3 regions of the Streptomyces sp. NPDC044571 genome follow, and region 2 is predicted to be linked to each of the others. Evidence: riboswitches for the same ligand, from Rfam matches in the RefSeq annotation. Region 2 holds a riboswitch; each other region holds the start of a gene.

Region 1 (4,361 bases), on a different contig from region 2:
AGCACCGGGCACCCGTACCGGTCGGCGATGGCGCGCACGTGTGCGCTGTACGTCGCCACCTTGCCCCGCAGGTGCTTGAGGACCGGCACGCCCCGGGTGTCGAAGCCCGTGGTGATCATGACCAGTCCGACGGCTCCGGTCAGGTCGGCGACGGCCGCCTCGAAGCGCTCCGCCACGGCGTCCGGGTCGCTGCCGGGTCGGATGATGTCGTTGCCCCCCGCGCAGAAACTCACCAGGTCCGGGGCGAGTTCCTTGGCCCTGGGCACCTGTTCGGCCACGATCTGGTCGAGGAGGCGCCCTCGTACGGCCAGGTTCGCGTACCGGAAGTCGTGCTCTTCGCGCTGATCGGCCAGGAGGACGGCCAGCCGGTCCGCCCAGCCGACGAAGCTCCCCCCGGGTCCCGGATCCCCCACGCCCTCGGTGAAGCTGTCCCCGATCGCCGCGTACGAGCCGATGGTCTTGAGTGTCGTCGTCGTCGCTGCCACGAGGCCTTATCCTCCACCTCGGCGCGTGACTTACGCCACCGTAGGCAGGGGTTGACGGACCGTGATCTATACCACGAGGCGGGTGCGGAATAACAGCGCGTGAGGCCGGGACCCCCCTCGGGCCCCGGCCTCACGCGGATCTGGACGCCCCCCGGCCTCGGGAGGTGTCAGATGCTGACGCCCTTGGAGCGGAGGTAGGCCAGCGGGTCGACGTCCGAGCCGTAGGACGGGCCGGTGCGGATCTCGAAGTGCAGGTGCGGGCCCGTCGAGTTGCCGGTGGAGCCGGAGAGGCCGATCTGCTGCCCGGCGGCCACGCTCTGGCCGACCGAGACGGACAGCTGCGACAGGTGGCCGTACTGGGAGTACTTGCCGTCCTCGTGCCGGATGACGACCTCGTTGCCGTACGCGCCGCCCCATCCGGCGGAGACCACGGTGCCGGCGCCGACCGCCTTGACGGAGGTGCCGGAGCTCGCGACGAAGTCGACACCGGTGTGGTAGCCGCTGGACCACATGGCGCCGGGCGTCTTGTACTGGGTGGAGATCCCGCCGCCGACCGGGGCGACGAAGCCGGCGGCGGTGGCCGTCCGGCTCTTCGCGGCAGGTGCCGGCGCGGCCTCGGCCGCGGCCTGCGGAGCCTGGGCCTTCGCCTTGGGCGCCGGGGCCTGCTTCTCGGCGGGGGCCTGCTTCTCGGCCGGGGCCTGACTCTGGACCGGGGCCTGCTTGCGGGCGGGGCCGTGCGGGGCAGCCGCGGCCTCGGCGCCGAGGGTCAGCTTGAGGCCGGGGTGGATCAGGGACGGGTCGGCGCCGACGGCCTCGCGGTTGTCGGCGTACAGCTGCTGCCAGCCGCCCGCGAGGTGGCGCTCCGCGGCGATCTTGGAGAGATGGTCGCCGGGCACCACGGTGTAGACGGTCGGAGCGGCGGCGGGAGCGGCCTGGAGCGCGGCCGGAGCCTGGGGGGCCTGCACGGGAGCGGCGAGGGGAGCCGCGGCCGGGGCGCCGGCCGCCTGGGCGCCGGAGGCACCCATCAGCGGCAGGGCGAGGGCCGCGCCGCCGGTGCCGGCAACGGCGAAACCACGCGCGAGGGAGCGGGACTTGGGACGGCGGTGCTTACCCTTTGCAGGCATGGCGAATTCCTCTCCGTCGCCTGCGAGGTGAGCTGTCGGGTTCGGACTGGAGATGTCCGGCCGGACAGGAACAGCACCTGTACGGCTTCACCCCGAGCTGTCCGGAAGAAAGATCCGGAGCAGCGGCTTACCTGGTTCCCCCGCTCCTGCCGCGCGCGTGAATAGTCGGGTGCGGTTCCCGGATGGCGGCAGGATTCGGCGGTCCATCCGGATCGGGGCGAACCTAATCCAGCCGGACCGTACGGAACAAGCCATGAATTACCCATCAGTTTCCCGGCAGTGGGGGATCGGCGGAATTCCGGTCACCCTGCGTCCATTCCACGGCGGCAACAACCCTCCCCACAGGGCAATTCGAGAACCGCGATCAGGCACGCACGGTCACCGTATGATCTGGCTCACGGGCGGGGACGCGATCTACCCTTCTGTACAGGCAGGTTGCGTCCAAGTGGTCCAAATTCGGACATCCGCGACGATACGGAGGAGAATTCCGTGACCCAGCAGATACCCCACACCCCACCGGTGGAACCTGAGCTGGTCGGAGTGCGCAACTTCCGCGACGTGGGTGGCCTGCCGACCACCGACGGGCGCAGGATCAAGCCGGGACGACTGTTCCGAAGCGGACATTTGGCACATGCCACCGAAAAGGACACGGAATTCCTCGCCTCGCTGGGCCTGCACACCATCTTCGACTTCCGCAACGACGCGGACCACGCCCTGGAGGGCCTCGACGTCGAGCTGCCGGGCGTCCGCAACGTCAACATCCCCCTGTCCGATCCAGCCGACGGGCGGGAGTTCTGGACGATGGTCCGCGAAGGCGGTCTCGACCAGCTCCGCGCCCTCCTCGGTGACGGGAAGGGCGCCGCCCGGATGACCGCCTCGTACCGCTCGATGGTCAGGAACCGCACCGGCGAGCACAGCCGGGTCGTGCACGCCCTCGCCGACGCGAGCGTCCCGGCCCTCATGCACTGCGCGGCCGGGAAGGACCGGGCGGGGCTGTCGATCGCCGTCACCCTGCTCGCGCTGGGCGTGGACCGGGAGGCCATCACCGCGGACTACATGGAGTCGAACGCCCCGCACCGCCGCTACCGGATGCGCCGCGCGGGCGAGCCGTCCGAGGCCCACTCCCCCGAGGTGGTGGAACTGATCACCCCGCTCTTCGAGGCCCGTGCGGAGTACCTCACCGCCGCCTTCGACACCATCGACGATCACTGGGGCGGCCTCGACCGCTATCTGGCCGAGGGCCTCCGGCTCACGCCCGCGACCCTCACCCGCCTGCGCGAGCACCTGCTCGACTAGGTCGCGTCGTCCGGCACCCGTCGGCCCTGACCCGCGCATCGCGGGGCAGGGCCGACGCGCAGGGCCGACGGGCGGCCCCGACGGGCGGCGGCGAACCGGCGGAATGAACAGGGCAGTTGCCCGGTTGGCGTCTTCGGCAAGATCATCCGACGAGGGAGCCGAAGTGACCCGCATCGCCTTCACCCTGCCCGTCAACGGAGACGACGACACGGCCGAGCCCCGCCTGACCCGGGAGGACGTCTGGGCCGGGCTGGTGGCCAAGGCCGCCGATCCGCTGCCGTACGTCTGCGCCATCACCGAGTGCACCGTGCTGTCCCGCGGCCCGCAGGGCCTGGTCCGTGAGGTCGTGCTGGGCGGCGACCGCTTCCGCGAGGACGTGGTCTTCGACAGCGGTCGGCGGGTGGCCTTCCACCGCGCCGACGACAGGGCCGTGTGGACCGTCAACAACGACATCGGCGAGGACGACCGCGGCAGGCTCGCGCTCACCTTCAGCGGCTAGTACGCCGACGAGCTCCCGCCGGAGGAGGCCGAGCGCCGGCGCACGGCCATGGCCGAGGCCGTCGCCCACACGGTGGCCGTGATCCGCCGCGCCAAGGCGTCTGACCGCCCTACCCTCCCCCACGGCCCGGCCGGGCCCCCGGCCCGTGTGCCGGCTGCCGCGGCGACCGGCACACGGGCCGGCCGTCAGCGGTTGCCGACGGCCTGCTTCACCAGCGTCCTGCCGAAGTCCCACATCAGTCCGCCGCCCTCGTGCGCCTCGTCCATCACCGCGCGGAAGGCGGTGACGAAGCGGTCGACGTCCGCCTCGTCGATGATCAGCGGCGGGATCAGCTTGATGACCTCCAGGTGGTCGCCCGAGACCTGGGTGAGGATCCGGTGCTTCTGGAGCAGCGGCACCACCACCATCTGCGCGAAGAGCCCCTTGCGGGCCCCCTGGAGCATGGTCCACCGGCTGCGCAGGCCCAGCGAGTGCGGGCGGCCGAACTCGATGCCGATCATCAGGCCGCGCCCCCGCACCTCGTGCAGCAGCTCGTACTCGCCCACCAGCGCCGCGAGGCGGCCGCGCAGCAGGTCTCCCGTCGCGCGGGCCCGGGCGACCACCGCCTCGTCCTCCATGACGCAGAGCACCGCCAGTCCGGCCGCCATCGCCTGGGCGTTGGAACCGAAGCTGGCGGAGTGCACCAGGACCCGGTCCATGGACGAGTAGACCTTCTTGAAGATCCAGTCCTTGCCGAGGGTCGCACCGACCGGCACGTAGCCGCCCGACAGCGCCTTCGCCACGCAGACCAGGTCCGGTTCCACGCCCGGCTCGTGCTGGTAGGCGTAGAAGTCACCGGTCCGCCCGAGGCCGGTCTGTACCTCGTCCGCGATCAGCAGCGCCTTGTGCCGGTGCAGCAGTTCCTGGGCGCCGGACAGGAAACCGGGCGGGGCGGCGAGGACGCCCTTGCCCTGGATC
Region 2 (4,361 bases):
CCGTCGCGGCGGGGTTCGGCATGCTGCGGCTCGCCGGCGCCCCCTCGCTGGGCTGGCTGGACGTGAAGACCTCCAGCGGGGTCGAGGTGCCCGCCATCGAGGCGGCCGTCGACGAGGAGCTCGCGCGGTTCGCCGCTGAGGGTCCGACGGCCGAGGAGATGGAGCGCGCCCAGGCGCAGCTGGAGCGGGAGTGGCTGGACCGGCTGAGCACGGTGGCCGGCCGCGCCGACGAACTGTGCCGCTTCGCGGTGCTGTTCGGCGACCCGCAGCTCGCCCTGACCGCCGTCCAACGCGTCCTCGACATCACCCCCGAGGAGGTGCAGGCCGTGGCCGCGGCCCGACTGCGCCCCGACAACCGCGCGGTGCTGGTGTACGAGCCGCTCGCGGCCGACGAGGCCGACGAGGCCGACGAGGCCGACGAGGCCTACGAGGCCGGCGGCTCCGCGGCGACCGAGACCGAGAACGAGAACGAGGGGGCGGAGCAGTGAGCGACACCGCAGCCGTCACGATGACCTTCCACCCGCAGCCGCAGGCCGGGCAGCCCAAGCCGTGGGCCTTCCCCGCCCCCGAGCGCGGTGCGCTGCCGAGCGGCCTGACGGTGCTGCGCTGCCACCGGCCCGGCCAGAAGGTGATCGCGGTCGAGGTCAACCTCGCCGCCCCGCTGGACGCCGAGCCGCAGGGCCTGGACGGGGTGGCGACCATCATGGCCCGCGCGCTGTCCGAGGGCACCGACAAGCACTCCGCCGAGGAGTTCGCGGCCGAGCTGGAGCGCTGCGGCGCCACGCTCGACGCACATGCCGACCACCCCGGCCTGCGCCTCTCGCTGGAGGTCCCGGCCTCCCGGCTGGCGAAGGCGCTCGGTCTGCTCGCCGATGCCCTGCGCGCGCCGGCTTTCGCCGACAGCGAGGTCGACCGGCTGGTGCGCAACCGGCTCGACGAGATCCCGCACGAGCTGGCCAACCCGCAGCGCCGCGCCGCCAAGGAGCTGTCCCGGCAGCTCTTCCCGGCCTCCCTGCGGATGTCGAGGCCCCGCCAGGGCACCGAGGAGACGGTCGCCCGGATCGACTCCGCGGCCGTACGCGCCTTCTACGAGGCCCACGTACGCCCCGCCACCGCCACCGCGGTGGTCGTCGGCGACCTGACCGGAATCGACCTGGACGCCGTCCTCGCCGACACGCTGGGCGCCTGGACCGGCAACACCGCGGCCCCGCACCCGGTGCCCCCGGTGACCGCCGACGACACCGGCCGCGTGATCATCGTGGACCGGCCCGGCGCGGTCCAGACGCAGCTGCTCATCGGCCGGATCGGGCCGGACCGTCACGACCGGGTCTGGGCGGCGCAGGTGCTCGGCACGTACTGCCTGGGCGGCACCCTCACCTCCCGCCTGGACAAGGTGCTGCGCGAGGAGAAGGGCTACACCTACGGCGTGCGCGCCTTCGGCCAGGTGCTGCGCTCCACCGCCGACGGCAAGGGCGCCTCGATGCTCGCCATCAGCGGCTCGGTGGACACGCCCAACACCGGCCCGGCGCTGGACGACCTCTGGAAGGTGCTGCGCACCCTCGCCGAGGGCGGCCTCACCGACGCCGAACGGGACGTGGCCGTACAGAACTTGGTGGGGGTGGCCCCGCTGAAGTTCGAGACGGCGGCGGCCGTCGCGGGCACCCTGGCCGACCAGGTCGAGCAGGAGCTTCCGGACGACTACCAGGCGCAGTTGTACGCCCAGCTGGCCGAAACCGGCACGGTGGAGGCGACTTCGGCGGTCCTGGCGGCCTTCCCGGTGGACCGCCTGGTCACGGTGCTGGTCGGTGATGCGGCGCAGATCGAGGAGCCGGTGCGCGCCCTCGGGATCGGCGAGGTGACCGTCGTCGGCAACTGACCGACACTTCCGGGGCTCCGGCGGGCTTGTCCGCCGGAGCCCTTTTTGTCTGTTTGGCGGAGAGCGGGCTCGTATGGGCTGTGGCGTACGCAACAAAAGAGCGCGTCTGTTTGGCGATTGACTGATGATCCGCCTAGCGTCGGGCGTGCTGTCCGTCAGTTGTACGCGCCGCACCCGCGGCACCGGGCAGCGATCGCCGAGTCCCCGTCAGGCGCGAGCCTGGGGAGCCGGGGACCCACATGCGTCCCTGGGGTGAATCGGACCGCCTCGCCAGAGGGGGCCCGTAGGAGACCTTCCTGCTCCGAACCCGTCAGCTAACCCGGTAGGCGAGAAGGAAGGAAAGGATCAGCCCCTTCATGGCGTTTGGCAGTCGTGCCGCCGGTAAGCACCGTGGTTCCAGCCGTCTGAGCCGCAAGACCGCCGGTTACGCCGGCATCGCCGCCCTCGCCACCACCGGTGTCGTGGGCTCCCTGGCCGGACCGGCGTTCGCCGCCTCGGACAAGACCCCCTCGATGGAGGACACCGGCCTGAACGCCGTGGTCACCGCCGAGGACCTCGCGGGCGAGATCGAGGCCCAGGCCGAGGCGCAGCAGAACGCGGCCGATGCCGCCGCCGCCAAGGCGAAGGCCGAGGCCGACGCCAAGGCCCGGGCCGCCGAGGCCAAGCAGAAGGCCGAGGAGAAGGCCAAGGCGGAGCGCGAGGCCGCGGAGCGTGCGGCCCGCGAGGAGGAGCGCAAGCGCCTCAACACCTTCGTCTCCCCGCTCGACGAGTCGTACATCAGCACCCAGTACCACGCGGGTGGCGGCATGTGGTCCTCCGGCAGCCACACCGGCATCGACTTCCACGCGGCCTCCGGCACCTCGGTGCACGCGGTGGGCTTCGGCACCGTGGTCGAGGCCGGCTGGGGCGGCGCCTACGGCAACAACGTCGTCATCAAGCACAACGACGGCACGTACACCCAGTACGGCCACATGTCCTCGCTGAGCGTCTCCGTCGGCGAGCAGGTCACCCCGGGCCAGCAGATCGGCCTGTCGGGCTCCACCGGCAACTCCAGCGGTCCGCACCTGCACTTCGAGGCCCGTACCGGCGCCAAGTACGGCTCGGACATCGACCCGGTCGCCTACCTGCGCCAGCACGGCGTCGACGTCTGACGGACGGGCCGGGCCTGCAACGCCCGCCTGCCGCGCACCACATCCTTTCGCAGACCCCGGCTCACGAGCCGGGGTCTTGGCGTTGTGGCCATAAATATCCGGGGAATTTCTGCCCGTGCTCGGAAAATATCGCGTGTTGCAATAGAGTCGCAGTGCGGCCCACAAGGCCGCGCCAAAATGGCGTCGGCAGTCGGAAATAGGCGGAGGTCCGGTCTTGCGTATTCCTGCGCACGCGGTATGCACAGCGATCCGCGACGACATCGTCTCCGGGGTGTTCGAGCCGGGCGGCAGACTGACCGAGGAGGTCCTCGCCCGCCGCTACGGGGTCTCCCGCGTCCCGGTCCGCGAAGCGCTGCGCACCCTGGAGTCGGAGGGCTTCGTCACCACCCGGCGGCACGCCGGCGCGTGCGTCGCCGAGCCGACCGAGCAGGAGGCCGCCGACCTGCTGGAGGTGCGGATGCTGCTGGAGCCGCTCGCGGCCGCCCGGGCGGCCCGCCGGCGCACGGAGGCCCATCTCAAGGTGCTGCGCGGCCTGGTGCGGCTGGGTCAGGAGCGGGCCAGGCGGGGCCAGGGGGAGGACCTGCGGGCCCTGGGAGGCTGGTTCCACGAGACGCTGGCCCAGGCCTCGGGCAGCCCCGGGCTGATCGCGCTGCTCACCCAGATGCGGCACAAGATCGCCTGGATGTACGCCGTCCAGGCCCCGGCGCGGCCGGTGGAGTCCTGGGCGGAGCACGGGGCGATCGTCGACGCGGTCGCGCGCGGAGACGCGGAACGGGCCCGCGCGCTGACGGCGGTCCACGCCGACCGGGCGGCGGGGGCGCACCGGCTGCGGGTGAGGACTTCGCAACCTGTCGTAAACATGGCGAGCGGTCCTCATTAACAAAGCCCGTATAAAAAGGACGGATATCCGGGCGAGGGTTATGCGGGCGACGGATATTCGGGTGACGCATATCCGTGGACGCGTGTGAGCGGGTCGGATTATGAGCGGGACGGAAATGCGCGCGTCCGTACGTCTTTTCGCCGCGGAACGGCCGGCGCGGCGCCCCTGCGCACCACCCGGGCAAGCGGAATTCCCGAGGGCGGAACACGACGAAGCCGCGGCCACCGCACACCGGTGGCCGCGGCTTCGCCGCACGCGGACGCGAACCCGAAGGGCCGGGGTCAGACGGTCTCCGGGAGCTCCTCAAGGCCCTCGGCGACCAGCTTGGCGAGGCGGTCCAGCGCCGCCTCGGCACCCTCGGCGTCGGACGCGAGGACGATCTCCTCGCCGCCCTGGGCACCCAGGCCCAGCACCGCGAGCATGGACGCGGCGTTGACGGGGTTCCCGTCGGCCT
Region 3 (4,361 bases), on a different contig from region 2:
GTGGAGGAGCTGCTGCGCTACGACGGCCCCGTGGAGCTGGCCACCTGGCGGTTCGCCACCGAGCCGCTGACCCTCGGCGGGCAGGAGATCGCGGCCGGCGACCCGGTGCTGGTCGTCCTCGCGGCCGCCGACCGGGACCCCGAGCGGTTCGCCGATCCGGACACCCTGGACCTCTCCCGGAGTGACAACCAGCACCTCGGCTACGGGCACGGCATCCACTACTGCCTGGGGGCTCCGCTCGCGCGACTCGAAGGACAGACCGCGCTTGCGACTTTGCTCACGCGTCTGCCAGATCTGGAACTCGCCGTTCCGCCAACGGAGCTGCGCTGGCGCGGCGGACTGATCATGCGTGGCCTGCGCACTCTCCCCGTCCGCTTCACAGCCAGGAACGAGTGAACGCCACCTGACCGCGAGTCAGTTTCCGACCGAACTTGTGACAATCGTGAGAAGGCCGCTAGGTTCTGCCGTTACCCAGCCGTTATGCGAAAGGTGCAGCTCATGCGTTCCGGGAACGGCCGCCACAGACGCCCCCGCCAGGTACCCGCGATTGTCGTCACCGCCGGAGTCACCGGCTCCGCGTTGGCCCTGCCCCTGCTCGCCGCCACCGGCGCGAGCGCGGCGGACGCCTCCACGTGGGACAAGGTCGCAGAGTGCGAGAGTGGCGGCTCCTGGAGCGCCGACTCCGGCAGCGGTGCCTACGGCGGACTCCAGTTCACCCAGGAGCAGTGGAACAACGCGGGCGGCCTCACCTACGCTGCGCGGCCCGACCTCGCCAGCCGTTCCCAGCAGATCGCCGTCGCCGAACGGGTGCTGGCCTCCCAGGGCCCCGAAGCCTGGCAGCTGTGCGCCGCCGGGGCCGGGCTGACCCAGCAGTCGCCCGCCGCCGCGGTGGACCCGGGTACGCCCGGCACCCACGGGCCGATCGCCCCCACGCCCTCCCGCCCGGACGACGCCGTCCCGGCCGGCGGTTCCGGCGCGCCCGCCACGGACTTCGGGGCGCCGACCCCGACCCCGGACCCCTCGTTCACGCTCCCCGCGGCGCCGCTCGCGCCCTCCAGCGGACTGCCCGTCATGCCGGCGCCGGACGACCCCACCACGATCCCGGTGTTCCCGGGCGACCCGACGACGAGCCCCGTGGTCCCCGCGCCGACGGCCCCGACGCTGCCGTCCGACCCGACGAGCCCCGCGCCCCCGACCGACCCGGCGAGCCCCACGCTGCCCGCCCCGGTCGACCCGAGCGCCCCTGCGGCACCCGGCGCCCCGGGCGCCTCCACCGACCCGGCGGGCACCGGAGATGCCTCCGCCACCGGCAAGCACCGTGGTGCCCCCGCTCAGGAGACCCCGGCCGCTCCTGATGCCGCGTCGGAGCCCACGTACACGGTCAAGTCGGGCGACAGCCTGGCGACCATCGCGGATGCCAAGGGAGTCAAGGGCGGGTGGAGCGCGCTCTACCAGGCCAATGAGCAGGTCATCGGCGAGGACGCCAACCTGATCAAGCCCGGCCAGAATCTGGATCTAAGTTAGCAATAAGGGCAGTTCGGGCGCCCGGAAGGCGCTGAATGTCGGTTATCGGCAAGTGAGACATGCGTCTCTTCCGGTCAACTGGTGTGTCACGCCCTGCGCCTTCCGCAAACCCCGTCCTCACCTGCGCAAACACCCGTAAGAGGGGCGCAAGTAGGGGCCGTTTCTCCCCGATGCCGCGCGTTGAACATCGGGGAGGGACCTGTCTACCTTCTGAACCGCCCGCCATCGCGGGCCCCTTCGACCGCATCGCCGAATCCTGCCGGCGGACGGGGGGAACAGTCGTCGCGTCAAGCGCCGAAGGCAGGAGCGGGGGACCCAAGGTAGGTGCCGGGCCCGGCCATTGAGAGATGGTCAGGGAACGGCTTGGGGTGAAGCCGCGCGCCAGTCGCGCGGCCGGGCAACATCGGCCCGAACCCGACAGCTCACCTCGTAGGCGTCGGTGAGGAGAACTCCATGCTGCTTTCCGGCAAGGGCAAGCACCGCCGCGCCTCCAAGGCCGCACGCATCGTCACGCTCGCCGGCGTCGCCGGCGTCGCCGTCGCGGCACCCCTGATGGCAGCCGGCTCGGCCAGTGCCGCGACCGCCTCCGAGTGGGACCGCGTCGCGCAGTGCGAGTCCGGCGGCAACTGGGCCATCAACACGGGCAACGGCTACTACGGCGGCCTGCAGTTCTCGTCCTCCACCTGGGCCGCGTACGGCGGCAAGGCGTACGCCGCGCAGGCAAACCAGGCCTCCAAGGCGCAGCAGATAGCCATCGCCGAGAAGGTCCTCAAGGGTCAGGGCAAGGGTGCCTGGCCGTCCTGCGGCGTCGGCCTGTCGAACTCTTCCTACACCGGTGGTGGGACCGACACCCCGAAGAAGACGGAGCAGAAGACCCAGCCGCAGAAGACCCAGCCGCAGAAGACGCAGCCGAAGAAGACCGAGCCGAAGCGCGCCGAGGCGCCGACCACCCGCTCCGAGCGCTCCGAGGCCCCGGCCGCCGCTCCGGCCGGCACCGGCTCGTACGAGGTCAAGGCCGGCGACACCCTCAGCACCATCGCCGAGGCCAACGGCGTCAAGGGCGGCTGGGAGAAGCTCTTCGAGCTGAACAAGGAGACGGTCAAGGACGCCGACCTGATCTTCCCGGGGCAGAAGCTGAAGCTCAGCTGACCCCCGCACGCACTCCCCGCCGCCCGGCGCGTCTCCGCACGCGCCGGGCGGCGGCACGTGCAGGTCGTGATCAAGGCCGTGATCAAGGCCGTGATCAGGGTCCCTATGTCCCGGAAGCGGGGTATTCGGGCCCTTTTTCGTCCCAGGAGCCGGGCGGTCGGGCGGCCCAGTGCCCGGAGCCGGTTAGGCTCTAGTCGGCAGGGCCGTCCCGCGGCCTCCCGCCACCGCACATCCAGCGTCACATCCCAGAAGGAGATGCTCGTGCCGTCCATCGACGTCGTCGTAGCCCGGGAAATCCTGGACTCCCGAGGCAACCCCACGGTCGAGGTCGAGGTGGGCCTCGACGATGGCAGCACCGGCCGTGCTGCAGTTCCGTCCGGCGCCTCCACCGGTGCCTTCGAGGCCATCGAGCTCCGCGACGGTGACCCCAACCGCTACATGGGCAAGGGTGTCGAGAAGGCCGTCCTCGCGGTCATCGAGCAGATCGGCCCGGAGCTCGTCGGCTACGACGCCACCGAGCAGCGTCTGATCGACCAGGCCATGTTCGACCTGGACGCCACCGACAACAAGGGCTCGCTCGGCGCCAACGCCATCCTCGGCGTCTCCCTCGCCGTCGCGCACGCCGCGTCCGAGGCCTCCGACCTCCCCCTCTTCCGCTACCTCGGCGGCCCGAACGCGCACCTGCTGCCCGTTCCGATGATGAACATCCTCAACGGTGGGTCGCACGCCGACTCCAACGTGGACATCCAGGAGTTCATGATCGCCCCGATCGGCGCGGAGTCCTTCTCCGAGGCACTGCGCTGGGGCGCGGAGGTCTACCACACCCTCAAGAAGGTCCTCCACACCAAGGGCCTCTCCACCGGCCTGGGCGACGAGGGCGGCTTCGCCCCGAACCTGGAGTCCAACCGCGCCGCGCTCGACCTCATCGTCGAGGCCATCAAGCAGGCCGGCTACACCCCGGGCAAGGACATCGCGCTGGCGCTCGACGTCGCCGCGTCCGAGTTCTACAAGGACGGCAAGTACGAGTTCGAGGGCCAGTCCCGCTCGGCCGCCGAGATGACCGAGTACTACGAGGAGCTCGTCGCGGCGTACCCGCTCGTCTCCATCGAGGACCCGCTGTTCGAGGACGACTGGGCCGGCTGGAAGACCGTCACCGACCGCCTCGGCTCCAAGGTCCAGATCGTCGGCGACGACCTGTTCGTCACCAACCCGGAGCGCCTGGCCCGCGGTATCGAGGAGGGCTCCGCGAACGCCCTGCTCGTGAAGGTGAACCAGATCGGTTCGCTGACCGAGACCCTCGACGCCGTCGAGATGGCCCAGCGCAACGGCTTCAAGTGCATGATGTCGCACCGCTCCGGCGAGACCGAGGACGTCACCATCGCCGACCTCGCCGTCGCCGTGAACTGCGGCCAGATCAAGACCGGCGCCCCGGCCCGCTCGGACCGCGTCGCCAAGTACAACCAGCTGCTGCGCATCGAGGAGATCCTCGACGACGCCGCCGTGTACGCGGGCCGCAGCGCGTTCCCGCGCTTCAAGGGCTAATCGCGCCCTCGCCTCCGTACGTCCCCGCACTCGGTCCCGTACCGTGTGCGGGGACGTATTGCGTAGTGCGTGCACAGGGGAGGCGGGACCATGGCCGGGAACCGGGATCGGTTCTCCACCTTCTCCACCGCGACCAGGCTCAAGCA

What was found. Region 2 has a riboswitch for cyclic di-AMP ahead of AB0B01_RS08010 (M23 family metallopeptidase). Riboswitches for the same ligand answer to the same signal wherever they lie in the genome.
Region 1: another riboswitch for cyclic di-AMP. It lies ahead of AB0B01_RS12880 (LysM peptidoglycan-binding domain-containing M23 family metallopeptidase); the one in region 2 lies ahead of AB0B01_RS08010 (M23 family metallopeptidase).
Region 3: another riboswitch for cyclic di-AMP. It lies ahead of AB0B01_RS15775 (transglycosylase family protein); the one in region 2 lies ahead of AB0B01_RS08010 (M23 family metallopeptidase).

Annotation. Positions count from the first base shown of each region.
Region 1 covers NZ_JBEZBN010000019.1:54,812-59,172, reverse strand. The annotation lists gene AB0B01_RS12885 (SGNH/GDSL hydrolase family protein) at 1-485, opposite strand, end outside; gene AB0B01_RS12880 (LysM peptidoglycan-binding domain-containing M23 family metallopeptidase) at 653-1,609, opposite strand; cyclic di-AMP (ydaO/yuaA leader) riboswitch at 1,614-1,820, opposite strand; gene AB0B01_RS12875 (tyrosine-protein phosphatase) at 2,099-2,905, shown strand; gene AB0B01_RS12870 (SRPBCC family protein) at 3,069-3,404, shown strand; gene AB0B01_RS12865 (aspartate aminotransferase family protein) at 3,590-4,361, opposite strand, start outside.
Region 2 covers NZ_JBEZBN010000010.1:100,114-104,474, reverse strand. The annotation lists gene AB0B01_RS08020 (pitrilysin family protein) at 1-488, shown strand, start outside; gene AB0B01_RS08015 (pitrilysin family protein) at 509-1,876, shown strand; cyclic di-AMP (ydaO/yuaA leader) riboswitch at 2,061-2,219, shown strand; gene AB0B01_RS08010 (M23 family metallopeptidase) at 2,233-3,027, shown strand; gene AB0B01_RS08005 (GntR family transcriptional regulator) at 3,242-3,907, shown strand; gene AB0B01_RS08000 (HPr family phosphocarrier protein) at 4,189-4,361, opposite strand, start outside.
Region 3 covers NZ_JBEZBN010000025.1:25,662-30,022, forward strand. The annotation lists gene AB0B01_RS15765 (cytochrome P450) at 1-396, shown strand, start outside; gene AB0B01_RS15770 (transglycosylase family protein) at 499-1,524, shown strand; cyclic di-AMP (ydaO/yuaA leader) riboswitch at 1,807-1,975, shown strand; gene AB0B01_RS15775 (transglycosylase family protein) at 1,978-2,673, shown strand; gene eno (phosphopyruvate hydratase) at 2,929-4,215, shown strand; gene AB0B01_RS15785 (septum formation initiator family protein) at 4,306-4,361, shown strand, end outside.